Regions from separate parts of the Paenibacillus sp. FSL H3-0333 genome, predicted to be linked through region 1. Evidence: predicted binding sites of a transcription regulator. Region 1 holds the regulator's gene; each other region holds the start of a gene.
What was found. Region 1 encodes LexA, which represses DNA repair genes until DNA is damaged. Its sites were predicted from a motif close to CGAACATATGTTCG; they were not measured.
Positions count from the first base shown of each region.

Region 2: a site for LexA is predicted at 2,239-2,252, ahead of addB (helicase-exonuclease AddAB subunit AddB). Genes of this name have one in related genera too.
Region 3: a site for LexA is predicted at 1,550-1,563, ahead of MHH78_RS11200 (ImmA/IrrE family metallo-endopeptidase). Genes of this name have one in related genera too.

Region 1 is NZ_JBBODG010000001.1:4,033,577-4,038,282, reverse strand. Features, by position in the region: gene MHH78_RS18310 (hypothetical protein) at 1-372, opposite strand, end outside; gene MHH78_RS18305 (DUF896 domain-containing protein) at 420-629, opposite strand; gene MHH78_RS18300 (LysM peptidoglycan-binding domain-containing protein) at 739-1,155, opposite strand; gene lexA (transcriptional repressor LexA) at 1,353-1,979, shown strand; gene MHH78_RS18290 (L,D-transpeptidase) at 2,168-2,506, shown strand; gene MHH78_RS18285 (hypothetical protein) at 2,586-2,804, opposite strand; gene MHH78_RS18280 (hypothetical protein) at 2,919-3,140, opposite strand; gene MHH78_RS18275 (hypothetical protein) at 3,232-3,591, opposite strand; gene MHH78_RS18270 (hypothetical protein) at 3,607-3,879, opposite strand; gene MHH78_RS18265 (GNAT family N-acetyltransferase) at 4,562-4,706, shown strand, end outside.
Region 2 is NZ_JBBODG010000001.1:2,362,456-2,367,161, reverse strand. Features, by position in the region: gene addB (helicase-exonuclease AddAB subunit AddB) at 1-2,138, opposite strand, end outside; gene MHH78_RS10530 (alginate lyase family protein) at 2,667-4,652, opposite strand; gene MHH78_RS10525 (cupin domain-containing protein) at 4,649-4,706, opposite strand, start outside.
Region 3 is NZ_JBBODG010000001.1:2,510,149-2,514,854, reverse strand. Features, by position in the region: gene MHH78_RS11225 (glycosyl hydrolase) at 1-13, opposite strand, end outside; gene MHH78_RS11220 (NucA/NucB deoxyribonuclease domain-containing protein) at 176-616, shown strand; gene MHH78_RS11215 (hypothetical protein) at 745-891, shown strand; gene MHH78_RS11210 (hypothetical protein) at 939-1,094, opposite strand; gene MHH78_RS11205 (YjfB family protein) at 1,264-1,440, shown strand; gene MHH78_RS11200 (ImmA/IrrE family metallo-endopeptidase) at 1,584-2,126, shown strand; gene MHH78_RS11195 (hypothetical protein) at 2,219-2,383, shown strand; gene MHH78_RS11190 (undecaprenyl-diphosphate phosphatase) at 2,394-3,197, opposite strand; gene MHH78_RS11185 (collagen-like protein) at 3,390-4,310, opposite strand.

The DNA.
Region 1 (4,706 bases):
CTTCTCAATATCCGCCGCAGCCAGGAAGCGTTCGCGGTTGTATTTAATAGTAGAGATACGCGCACGCTCAACCTTAAGGAACGGACGGCGGAAGAACAGCAGCGCAGCAAGCAGGAAGTACAGCACTACACCCAGCCAGTTGGCCAGAATCCCGCTTCCTTTGGCTTCGTCAATTGAGCCGACCACCCAGAACATGATGCCAAGCAGCATCAGTACAACGGGGAATACAATATTGCGGCCTTTGAAAATATCGATGCTTTTCGCAGCAGTCTTAGTGCTGGAAGTGTAAATGGAGTCCTTCCCCTGCTTCTTTCTTTGCTGGTTAATTTGCTTGGTGTTGCGTTGAACCATTCTTTCCCAAGAACGGGCCATGTAAGTTCCCCCTAGTCATCCTGTATTATCTATGAAAAGGCAACAGGCTAATGCTTAAGTCCGTTATTGCCTTCTTCATGCTCCGGATTGTCCACAATTTCGATGGTATCAAGCTGGGCCCGAAAGTTAGTGCGGATATTCCCCAGGTAAATCTCGCGGAGCTTGGCACGTTCAGCCAGTTCCTCTTCATTCAGGCCGCCGTTCTTAGCTTTGCGTGCCAATTCATTGATGCGTGCGACCAATTCGTCAATATTCAATACGTTTCCCTCCCTCTAAATTCATTTTAACTTTGCCATGAGAAAAAGAGCTTGTCAAGGTCTACCCCCTGAAAGCTCTCCGAGTCGATCATTAGCCTGCTGCATTCCTTCAGTATAAAGGTAAAGTCAGAATATCTCCGGCCTTAATGAAGCTGTTCTCCAAATGATTACTCTTCATTATTCCTTCTATATATACGGCTGTCTTCATGTCCTCAGGCTTGTTGCTTAACGCAATACTCCATAAGGTATCCCCGCGTTCGACTACAATCCGCTTATCCGGCTTCATCGACGAGACCGAACCGGCAAAAACATTCCCCACCACAGTGAATCCCGAAATAACAAGCATCAGCACCAGGAGCATCTTCATCAGGCTAACCTGACGGAATAGTGATGATAGCGCAGCGACACTATGAAGAATCGCGTCCTTGATCTTGGTTACATTACTATTAGCAGTTGGATTACCGGGAGCGGACACCTTGATATCCTCATTATTGTAGATGCTGTTGTATGTACTATACTTTAACATGATTATCATCCTCCAAACACATGTTCTTGCTTTCGAAAATAATATAACACGAACATGTGTTTCGATCAATAGTTTTTTCGGAACATTTGTTCTCTTTATTTCCGTTCTCTTATTTTCCTCATTTTAGAACTTATGTTTGTACGAACGGAAGTTCTATGTTATAATTTTCCCAAACATAGTATATGGGGTTGATACCGATGTCAAAGATTTCTAGTCGTCAGCTGGCGATCCTGGAATTTATACGTAATGAAGTCCGCAGCAAGGGTTATCCTCCGTCCGTCCGCGAGATTGGCGAGGCTGTCGGACTGGCCTCCAGCTCCACCGTGCATGGTCACTTGGACCGGCTTGAGAAAAAGGGCCTGATCCGGCGTGACCCAACGAAACCGCGTGCCATTGAACTACTCGGCCAGGAAGATTCAGAGAATGTGCATCAATTCGTCCAGACCGTTACCCGCATCCCGGTAGTGGGTAAGGTTACAGCTGGTGTTCCTATTACAGCAACAGAGAATATTGAGGATTACTTCCCGTTGCCTGCTCATTATGTAGGTGATAACAAGGTATTTATGCTATCTGTCCTTGGTGACAGTATGGTGGATGCCGGAATTATGAACGGGGATTATGTCATCGTGCGCCAGCAGCAGACTGCCGACAACGGCGATATTGTTGTAGCGATGACCGAAGAAGATGAAGCAACTGTCAAGACCTTCTACAAAGAACGGGATCATATCAGGCTGCAGCCGGAGAATCCGGCGTACGAGCCTCTCCGCCTCAACCGCGTTACGATTTTGGGCCGGGTCATCGGATTATTCCGCGATATCCACTAATCTACTCCCCGCTTAAGAACAGGCTGCTCCGCACCATGCGAAGCAGCCTGTTTTATGTTCATTTTACTTCGTGTAGTGGCCAAAAAGATGTATACAAACATTTGTTCGCATTCGGCTTTTTGGCCATTTTTTCTGCGAACCGCTGCCTAGCTCCGCACATATCCTGTTACAAAGGAGTGCTGATCTGTATGCCCAATTACCGAATTATCGTCGATCTGTCACAGCGCATGCTGTACCTGCTGGATAATGACGTTGTCACCAGAGGCTTCCCTGTCGGCATCGGCAAAATGTTAACCGTCTCGCCTGTAGGCGAATACACCATCATTAACAAACAGCCCAATCCGGGCGGTCCGTTCGGTGCCTTCTGGATGGGACTGTCCAAGCCGCATTACGGCATCCACGGAACCAATGACCCATCCTCCATCGGCCACATGGTCTCACACGGCTGTATTCGTATGTATAACGCAGATGTTCTGGCTCTAGCCGCCCTCGTTCCCATAGGTACCCGTGTCACCATCCGGGAATAGGAACGTCGCAAAAACCCTTGAGACGCCAGATTGCGTCCCAAGGGTTCCTGTGACTCATATAAATTAGAGCGGATACAGACTACAGCACACTTCTCAACAGACGGATAGCCACCGTATTCAAACGGATGGCCTCGCGGATCGATTCTCTGGCTGCCAGCAGTTCTCTTCTGGCCCGCGAACCTCTAGGCACCCTGCGCAGATTCTCATTGATTTCTTCCAGTCTCTCCAGCAGGATTGCCCGCTGTGTCAGCAGGACATTAATGGCTCTGCGAATCCGGTTACGTTCTCTTTGGCTCATCTTTACACCTCTTTTACACTTGGATAGTATAAGAGATGCCAAGAATGGCTCCAAAGATTGTGTGATTCGGCAGTAATGTTAGTTAGAGCTGCAGGTAGTGGGCAGCGAATCTGCTTACTTCTTGTTCAATCGTACCCGGAATTCAAATTCATCGCGTCTATAAGTCATTCCGGCCAGCACAATGTACTCCGGTGTCCATTTCTGTACAGGTCCGGCATAATCAGCAATCACATGCGGTTTGCCATCAACCAGCTGAACGACGTAGACCTGTACCTGTGCCAGTGCGGCAGCGAATAGATCAGCATCACTGGACAGTACTTTATAAGCCGTATTCAACTTCGTTCCTCCTTGTTCCACAACCATATTAAAGATTCCGTCTCGAATCTATTCAATTATACCGGGTCATGGAACAATATGTAAACCATATTTACAGCTTAATAAACAGGATTTTGAACAATCCGATATACTTCTTCGTGGCCCCGCCATCCCGGGTAAAAAAATTGGTATTCTTAAGGTCCGGTACACTGAATACAGAAAACAAAATGTAGTTATCCCTCACGGTCAAAGACTCAATTACAGGCTGGGCCACCTGCTTGGTAATTCCGTCGCCTATTTCCTGACCGAGCGTATTTTCCAGATTCTTTACAGAATATTCACTGAATGCTTCCTTTCCCGGATTCGTAACCGCCATCACAATCAGAACAAGGATAAGAACCAGTAACGACTTACCGCCCGATCTCCTGCGGACTCTGCGTGCAGGGCTTGGCGTATCATAACGCGAATTCATTCTTTTCCCCCTCTACTACAGAATATATAGTATCTCTAGCAACATGACCCCCAGCGGATTCAACATCATCCGGTACACGAACAGCATCCCACCTGTAATGCCACTGCCCCCGACATCAACGCTGCTCCAATCCCACAACGGCAGAGCCGGCGCATCCAGCCCATATTGCTCCATAAGCCTAGTTTGGGTCTCCGCTGGCACAGCCACTCCTTCCGCCCCAGCCACCGGACATGTTAGCGCCAGGATGAGCATCAGCGAAAGCATAATCTTATATGTATTCTTCATCATCCGCTCCCATGTCTGCCACTAGAATTCTCTTCTGGTTAAGTATATAGGAGATGGAATAGTATGTAAAATGAATTGATCTGGAGTTATAATTCCTTTATATTATGTTGTAAGGGTTTTGCTCAGTCTTCATCTTCAGTCTCTCCCCCGCACTAAAAATCGGGAGAGTTTTTTTATTTAGGAGGTAAATGTATGAACGGAAATAAGGTTATCCTCATTCTTCTGTCCCTATCCATACTGGGTATACTCCTTTACTTTGGATTAGCTTATGGATTGCTATGGTATATCATCCGGCCCCCGATTCCTCTCGAAGAATAATCTATTAAACCTGGGAGGAAACGTTGAATGGATTTTCGCTTAAGGCAATGCCGCTCATCCAAGGCGTTCTGATCACCGAATATTCGCCAGAGATCCTCGCTACGATTAACCAACTTACAGAGCAGCTAGGCACATACTACGTTTGGTGGGAGTAGGCGCCTTTTTTATAAACATACTTCGGAATAACTTATATACTAATGTAGCAGATCTTCCGCCCTCCCCCGTTTGACTTTGAACAATAATCTTAGAACTTCACCATCTAAGTAATGTCATCATGTTAAGATTACTTATAATCAAAAAGCACCTCCAAAATATATATTTCATGAGATAAACTTATAGAATCGTGATATTATTTGGAGGTGTACTTATGCGAAATATAGATTATACAAACTATTATTGGCAGGATGATGAAATTAGATTGCGTTCAATAGAGGCTGAGGATTGGGAAAGTATATATTTAACTGCATTCGATACCCCTGCCCGTCGTTTTCTGGAATGTACTATTGAATTGC
Region 2 (4,706 bases), 1.7 Mb from region 1:
ACAGCGTCGTCATCATTGCCGCTCTGCGGGAAGCCGGAGAGGAATTGTTCATCTAACTGCTGCGGGAACATTCCCTGCAGCTGGCGGATGACCTCCGAAGGCAGCAGCGCCTTCCCCTCATCGTCAGCTACAGCATAGCTGATCCACAGCTTCCTGCTGGCCGTCGTAAGCGCATTGTAGATCAGGAAGCGCTCATCCAGCAGCTTCCGGGAGGAGCCCGGCGCAAGCTCCATACCGGACTTCTCCAGCAGGAGACGTTCCCCTTCTGAAAGAATGCCGTCTTCCTTGAACTGCGCCGGAACCACTCCTTCGTTGAAACCGAGCAGGAAGGCGTACTTCACCCCCGACACCCGGGTACGGTCCATCGTACCTACCAGCACCTGGTCAAGTGCGGGCGGGACGAGCCCCATCTTAAGCTCTGCCAGCCCGGTCTCCAGCACCCCGGCGAACAGGCTGAATTCTATCCGTTCCTTGCCCATCATCTCGGCAATCTGGTCCAGCAGACCCAGAACAGCGCCCCAGAGCTGGCTATGCTCCCGGGCGGCTTCCGGGCGGCCTTGCTTCAGAGACTCCGCTCCCATCCCTTCAAGCTTGCGTGCCGCTTCCGTATCCTCCAGAAGCAGATATACCGCCTTGCACAGTTCCAGGCCACTGCGGCTGGCTTTGATTCTCTGCTCAAATGCCTGCAGCGGTTCCGCAACCGCCTTCCGGCAGGCCTCCATCCTTGCCAGCATCGCTTCATCTACAGCTTCACTGCCCTCCAGGGAGAGGCGCGGAATCCCCTTCCAGGAGCGCCCGTTCGTCCAGCGCGAGCCGTGAATGCCGCAGGCCAGCACGTAGTTCTCCAGCTCATCCATATGCGCGCGGGTAATGCTTCCGTCCAGCGGCAGCAGCAGCTCGGTCTTCACGCAGCGGAACACATCTTCATAACGCCAGCGGCGGCGGACGACATCCAGGGCCGAGCGGATGAATTCCACCAGCGGATGATGCAGCTCACTCTGCTTCTGGTCCAGGAAGAACGGAACGCCGAAGTCCTGAAATAACGGGGCAATCAGCGGCTCATAATCAGCCATATTGCGCATGAATACCGCCATTTCCCCATATTTGGCTCCCGATTCTCTGGCCAGGGCCTGCATCTCGCGCAGCACGCCCTCCACCTCGGTGCGGCGTGAAGCCGCAGCCCGGATGCTGATGGCTTCCTTCACCTGTTCAGCCGGTCCCGTCCAGGAATGCCGGCGCTGTAATCCGCGCTCCAGATGGGCGAGTACGGGACTGTCCTTGAACCTTGGCAGGACGGGCGGAGCCAGCAGCTCATCCCATACGGTAAGTCCCATCTCCTCCGCTATTCCCCGCAGCTTAATGTAAGTAACCGCCGCCGGATGGAACAGCTCCAGCTCATGCGGGGCAACGCCCGGCGGATAGATCCGGTCCAGTGTTAACGCAATGGTCATTGTGTCCGCGTACTGCATCAGCTCACGCAAGACGATGAATTCCTGGTTGCTGAAGCCGTGGAAGCCGTCCACCCAGATCTCGGCGCCGCGGATATAGGCAGAGTCCGCAATATGCTCAGCCAGTTCGGCCAGTCTGTCCTCTTCATCTATATAGAGCTGTGACATCTCCTGGTCCAGCTCGCTGAAGACGAGATGCAGATCATCCAGCTTCCCGGCCAGAATAGGGCTGCCCAGCGTGGCATCCCGCATTCTGCCGATCTGCTCCTCCAGGTCTCCGGCTCCCAGAGCGCAGCGTTTCAGCTCTGTATGCAGACTGCTGAGCCGCTCCACAAATCCCGGCCGGTCCGAGGAAGCCCCGAACAGCTTCAGCTCCTCCTTGCGCTTGCTGATAATCTTGTAGATCAGCATCTTCTTGCCTTCTTCACTGATAGGCAGACTTGCGCTGCCGCCGGTCTCCTGCTTCACCCGGTAGGCAAGCCGAGAGAAGCTGAGCGTCTGGGCGCGCAGACTTCCCTTCACGCCGCCCGCCGCCAGCAGCCCCCGTTCCGCTCCGAACGATCCCTGCTCGGGAACAAGTATAATGATTGGGGCCCCCAGCGGCTCTGCCTTCAGCCTGGAGGATACCCGCTCCCATATTGTAGTCGTCTTGCCGCTGCCCGAGCGGCCGATGATGAAGTTAACCGTCATTTCAGCAGACTCCTTCCGTTGAACCCTGGCACTCAATGCAATACCAGAATCTATGAAACTTCTCGTCTCAATAGTATAGCATACCTCCACCGCACGCTCCAGAACGTACGTTTGCCATTGTTTGCAAATGCAGAAATAAAGAAGACTCTCCCGGAGCCGCGCAAACGGCGGACGGAAGAGTCTGAATAAATCATGTAAATTAGGTCTCAAGCCTTACAGTTACTGCTGCAACTCCTCCCAAGTGAAGGGCAAGACAGGGATAGTTGTAGAATGTACACTTAAAAGCAGCGGAACAGCATACTTTTCTCGTATAGCTGTAGTCTGTGCAACTAGATCTGCCCAAAGAGGCAAGAACCGGCAATACGTGAATATTTTATTGTACGAAATATACCTAAACAGGTAATCGATTAGACATCGGATGTTTTAGTTGTACAAAGTGCATTTAAGCCTATCGCAGCCGGAAAACGGGCAACGGAGAAGTCTTATCTGTTAATATCCTTATCTTTAATAACTTCCAGCACAAAATGCTTATTCCTTCCGCTCCGTCCAGCCCAGGGTGTCCGGGCCGATTACAATTGTGCCGCTCGCATCTCCGTATACATAGGACAGCTCGACCCGCCGCCGCTCCGCATCCACCACGCAGGTGCTCACGTGCAGCGGACTGCTGCCGTCCGCCGTATCGCCAGGCAGGCACAGCGTCAGAATTCCAGCCTTGCCAGCCCAAGCCGCCCGGCCCTCTACTACCGGAATCTCCGATTTGGAGCCGTAGACCTCCGATACCCAGCCCTGCTCCTTACTCACCGTGAACTGTTCATCCTTCAGGCCGCTGGTCATCCAGCTCATATTCAGCTTCACTGTAGAGCCGGGATAGACCACGGTTGCTGTAGGTTGTGCGGCTCCGGCTGCGACTTCGGGTTCTCCGGCTCTGGTCACGGCTTCTCCAGCCGCTCCGGCTTCGGAAGACAGCTCCAGCACCGCCTCCGGGTGCAGATGGAACCGCTGCTCCAGCTCATGTTCGCCATCCGCCTCCAGCCAGTCGGCAATCAGCAGCAGCGGCACCTCCACGCCCAGCAGCACCCAGCGCCGGTGCATTACCGGACCGGGAAGACGGATGTATCCGTCATGCGCGGCATCAATGAAGTGGTAACGGCTGTTGCTCTCCCAGCGGAACGTGCTGGCCTTAGCCACAGGCTCGCCCCATTGCTGGGTAGAGATATACGGCGTCTGATCCAACCCGTCTATGGTAATAGTGTTGTGTGCCCGGGTGCTTTTGAAATAACGGCGCCATTCCCCTTCCTCATAGGTGTACCTCCCGGTATCGGTGAAGAGCAATTGCCCGTTCCACATCCACTCCAGATTCAGCGCATCGGCATGACCGTGCGCTCCGCCCATCTCTGCGGCATCGAAGAACAGATACTGCTGCGGATCCCGCATCACATAATACCCGGTCTGCACAAAAGCCACGCTGCTCACCGAAGGCGCAGACTCCGCCTGCAGCTGCACACACCGCTCATACGCCTCGGCTCCCAGCAGCCAGAGGCATTCTGCATTGCCCGTGCCGCGTCCAACCAATGCATCATCCTTCAGAATAGCACCCAGCAGCGTCAGCCGCTTGCGGCCGCTGCTAATCCAGTCGGAATCGCCGATCCCGGTGGACTGGTGATCCGGGCGGACCAGCGCTTCGGTGAACGCGGCCATCTTGCGGAGCTGCCCGCCGTACCAGGCAGAGAACGGGTGGCCGGATAACGCGCCCAGCAGATAAGGCGTCCCGAACATCTCAATGGCCGCATCATGATAATGGGTGGTCAGCTCAATCTGAATCCCTTCCGGCCCGACCTGATGCAAAAGGCACAGCTCCAGGCGCTCCCCGGCCAGCTGCCGCCAATACGGTGCGCGCGGATGCCCGTGATGGAAGACAGCAATCATATAGAGGCCTTGCATATGCATAATCGCATGATTGATCTCCGTGCGGCCCAGGTAACGGGTCAGAAATTCAGCATGCTCCGCAAGCCCCTCCAGCAGCTCACTGCGGAAGTGTCCATCCAGCAGCGGGCTGTCCTCCATATATTTGTACGCAGAGATCCAGGACTGCACCCGCAGGCCGGTCTCCAGCAGACGCCATGGACCCAGCTTCTGGAAAAAGACCGCTTCCTCATACGACGGAATCACAGGAACCGGGTTCTGCTCGCGCCAGCTGCGGAAATGCTGCATAAAGGCCGTAACGTATTCCGGCTTGCCATTCATCAGATAGGCCTTGCCCAGATCCAGCATATGCCAGTGGCGGTTGATGCCCCAGGTGAATTCGGGGTCGTTCGTAGGATTATGCAGCCAGTCTGCTACCGGCTTGCCCAGCGGAATCCAGCGGCTCAGATCACCGGTATAAGGAATAATGAATTCATTGTTCACGGCATGCTCGGCAATCTGGACCGAGTTCTGCGCCTCGATGGGGAAATGACGGGCATAATAAGCGGCAGCACTGCGCAGCTCAGGTGCACTCAGATAATAATCCTTCATTCCTGCTTCTCCAGGAAGTCCTCACGGAACGGATTGAACACATCCAGAATCACG
Region 3 (4,706 bases), 1.5 Mb from region 1:
TGCGCTGTTCCACATTTTCCACCATCCTTTTCCTTGTGTTTGTACATATTATGACGAATTGTGGAACTTCAGCACGGCAAATGCACAGAATTAGGGCTGTCGCAATCCGTTATTCTTACGCTATACTATTCAGGGCACAGGCATTATACCCATACCCACTTACAAAGGAGCAGATATGAAAGCCAAAAAGTCCATCATCAGTCTCATCATTATCGCCCTGCTCAGTCTTGCCGCCTACCTGCTGGAGGAGAACGGACAATGGCTGCCGCAGACCCCTTCTGCGAATCCTTCGGAGGTCGTGAAGCTGAAGTTCCCGGCAGACCGCTACCCGGAGACCGCAAAGCACATCCAGAAGGCCATCCGCAAGGGAGAGTCAGCGATCTGCACCATCAACCGCAAGGACGCGGAGGAGAACCGCAAGGCGTCTCTGAAGGGAGTCCCCACGAAGAAAGGCTATGACCGGGACGAATGGCCGATGGCCATGTGTGAGGAAGGCGGAGCCGGGGCGCATATTGAGTACATAACGCCCAGTGATAACCGCGGAGCGGGAAGCTGGGTCGGCAATCAGCTGGAAGCATTCGCAGACGGTACGCGTGTGGAATTTATTTTCAAATAAGCCGGCATGTGGGGGATGTTATTCAATTTCACCGCGATAAAGCGTAGAATGAAATGGGATAATATAACTTAGATGGAGAGCCGGAAGTGTTCTATATCTGTTATCGGGGCAAAAGGCTGTACGGCCCTATGTCCGAAGCTGAAGCCTTACAGGAATGGTTCGCGCTTGCAGGAACAATCAAGGAACTCTATATTATTGAAACCGACGTAGCTACAGGCAGAATCAAACGCCAGATCGGGCCAACGGTCCGTGCTCATAAGAAGAAAAAGAAATAGCCCTATCCGGCACAGGCCGGACAGGGCTACACTGGCTATAGGCGGTTCTAGAACAAACAGGCTTTAGTGATGATAACCAGCAGAATGAACAGAACCAGAATGGCACCTGTCGAAGTCCAAGGGCTTACTACCGGAACGATTGGAGGTCCCTGATTCACTCCACCTACGTTATTTCCACAACCGCAACCATACTCTGCTCCCATAATTAATTCCTCCTCTTGAATATTGAATACAGCACAGAATATGTGGAATTCCGCCCCGTTGCATGGGCCAATTGGCAAAGAAATACCTTTCACCTAACGGACAGGCGTCCAGTAGTCGATATAGAGTATGAAGCAATAGCTTAACAACAAATGAAGGGAGGAATGCCGGATGGATATTGCTGCATTATCCGTAGTGATGAGCCAGTCATCCTTACAGCAGGCCGCAGGGCTGCAGGTGATGAGCCTTGCCAAGGAGCAGGCGCAGAGCAGCGCCCAGGATATGGTTCAGATGCTGAGTCAGGCCACGCACCCCACCTTGGGAAAAACACTTGATATTCGGGCGTAATTCCTTTATGCTTACATACACAGGAACACCCGTTCCATATTTCAGCCGTTGAAGAGTACGCGCTGAACTGCTGCTTAGCCCTTAAGGGCTTTTCTTTTGGCCAATAACACGAACATACGATCTTATATATGGGGTGATTGATTATGCAAGGCTATTATCAGATGACCGCTTTGGAGAAATGGACAGAGGATCTATACCAGCGCATTGGCGTCCGCAAGCCGGCCGATATCTCCATTGATTACATAGCGAAGCAGCTCAATATCTGGGTACACTATCTGGATGTCAGAAGCAAGGCGATTGAGGCTGCGGCCGGAATGTACAGTATGTTCATCGACAACCGCCTCCCTCCCGAGCTGCAGCGGCTGGAATTCCTCCACGAGCTCTGTCATCTGCTGCGGCATGCCGGCAAGTCTACGCTTATGCCCGGAGTGTTCACGCAGGCGCAGAGAGATGAATCCGACCGGTTCATTCTGTATGCCTCCATGCCCTATAGTATGATCTCCGCGAATACGCTGCCCGAGCTTCGTGAGGATGCCGTTGCCGAGCTGGCTGTAGCGTTCCAGGTTCCCGTTCCCCTCGCGCTGCAGCGGATCGACCAGATCCAGAGACGGATTTTCCAGGGGCAATTAATGGCTGTTATGGAACGTAACGAAGACAGAAATATCATCCACAGACATATTCGCTAAGCGCTGCGGGGATAATACGCTATAGACCCGGAGGGCGGAGATTCCCCTCTATAACAGGGTTAGATTCTACTGTAAAGGGGATCAAGATCAACGTGGAAGCCTTGAAAGTCATTCAATTATTGCTGACTCACCCTGAATATAGCGTGGATGCCGTTCATCCTGAAATTCCGGATTTTGTGGGTATCGAGACGATTGAAGTGGACCACGTTACCCAGACCTTCTCCATCCTGCTGCAGGAGCCTAAGGAATACGGCTGAGAGCAGGATTTTACAGTATAACAATTACATAGAACAGCCCCGCTAACACGAACCGGTACAGCGCGAACCACTCCAGGCGGAGCCGCTTGATCAGCTTGATGAACGTGACTACTGCAATCATGGCTACGAGGAAGGACGTCACGAACCCGATTAGCATCAGGGTCAGCGTATCTGAATTGAGTAGATCCCTGCTGTCATACAGGTCCAGGAGGCTTGCTCCGAACATCACCGGCACGGAGATCAGGAAGGTGAAGTCCGCAGCGGCTTTCTGGCTGGTTCCCAGCAGCAGACCGCCTGAGATCGTCGAACCGGATCTAGAGAACCCGGGCCACAGTGCCAGACACTGGAACAGCCCGATGCCGAAGGCTTGCGTATAATTAAGACCGTCTACCGTCTCTGACGTTACGGATCTCCTGCTGCGTGCAGCGAAGATCATCAAGAGACCACCGGCAATCAGACCAATGAGGACCGGCTTGGGGCCGAATAGCTGGCTTTTAATCGTGTCCTTGAATAGTAGATAGATGATTAACGCTGGTACCATGGCCAGGATCATATGAATTGCATTCAATCCCTTACTCTTGGCGAAATCCATCTTAAGCATATTCACGCCAATGTTCAAATACTTCTTCCAATACAGCAGCAGCACGGCCATTACCGCACCTAGCTGGATCACGATTTTGAAGGTAACCGCAGCCTCCCCCTCGAACTTCAGCAGATCCCCTGCCAGAATAAGGTGCCCGGTAGACGAGACCGGCAAAAATTCAGTCAACCCCTCAATAATCCCTAATATAATTGCTTTGATAGCTTCAGTCACTGGTGAATAGCCCCTTTCGGAAGTGAATCAATATATTTCCAGTATAAGAGGCTAAGATGGAATTCCCCATCGAATGAGCTAACAATATGGGAGTTGGTGTGACATAAATGTCATGTGGTTTATTGTGATCACAAAAAAGCCACCAAGCTACTGGTGGCAAAATTTCATTATGCTCTATTCGTAAAATAGCCGCTATGCTAATTGTGTAATAACAAGATGTGCTGAAACGGGTCTTGTTCCTCCCGCAAGAGGAGTAATCGTAAGTGCAGCGGCATTTCCGGCAGGATTGCGAACGGTTAGAATACTGTTAATGACCGTTGTTTGCACGATCGCCATTTCTACGATTTGCGAGGTACCTGTTGCCCGCCCAACTACGGTATAAGCGAGATCTGCACCATTTAAAGTCAAGATTAGTTGTCCGGCTTCGTCCACGCTAACCTGAAACAGCACCTGATACGTCCCAATAGCCGCTAAATTAAAAGAACTTGGTCCGGTACGGGCAATCGTTGTCCCGCTGGTAGGGCCATCTTGAGGAAAGCTTACATCTGTGCCCGGCGCTACCGTTGCCGTATTATCAGGAGGCATCAGAGCAAAGAAATCAGCAAATCCTAATACCCCTCCCGCCGTTCCTGTTGCCCCGGTTGCTCCTGTTGCCCCGGTCGCTCCTGCAGCTCCTACAGCTCCTGCGGCTCCGGCCGGCCCAGTGGCTCCTGTTGCTCCAGCCGGCCCTGCCGCTCCTGCCGCTCCGGCCGGACCAGTAGCTCCGGCAATGCCTTGTGGCCCAATCGCTCCCGCCGGACCAGGTTCACCCTGCGGGCCCTGGGGACCTATGAGGCCCTGTGCTCCCGGAAGTCCCTGCGCCCCTTGCGGGCCAACGGGCCCCGCTGCTCCCTGGGGGCCTATCGCTCCAGGTGGCCCGGGCACACCTTGGGGGCCTTGGGGCCCTGGAGGCCCGCCGGCAGGTCCCGGAGGACCTGCTGTTCCCTGGGGACCTCTTGCCCCCGGGATTCCCGGTATACCCGGGGAGCCCTGCGCTCCTTGGGGCCCTGTGGGACCAATGACGGTAGGAGTAGTGACATTGACTTCAGGCGGTGGACAGGTTACTTTAACCACCTTTTTAATCACTTTTTTAACAACTTTCCGATGTTCTTTTCTTTTTCTTTTTGAAGGAACGAGGGTGACGATTTTTTTAGGATGACATTTTTTATCGTCTGGACAACTCAATACGGACACCTCCCTAATAAGATAGTGTAGTGTACGCATCCCATCCGGTTTAGAAATGGACGATCAACCAGTTTTTACTAGTCAGCAACCTAATTCCAAAAAAACGGGCGTTAGCTATAGTAGTTACGCCCTTGAATACATCACAATGTCCCACACCAAATTTTATTATTTTTCGTATTTTAGGATTGGACAACTGATACTTCCCTGTCAGATCCGAATTTCTAATTCGGGTCTGTTTTTTTGTTATTCTCCTTCAAACTCATGCTACATCAATTAAGCTGACGC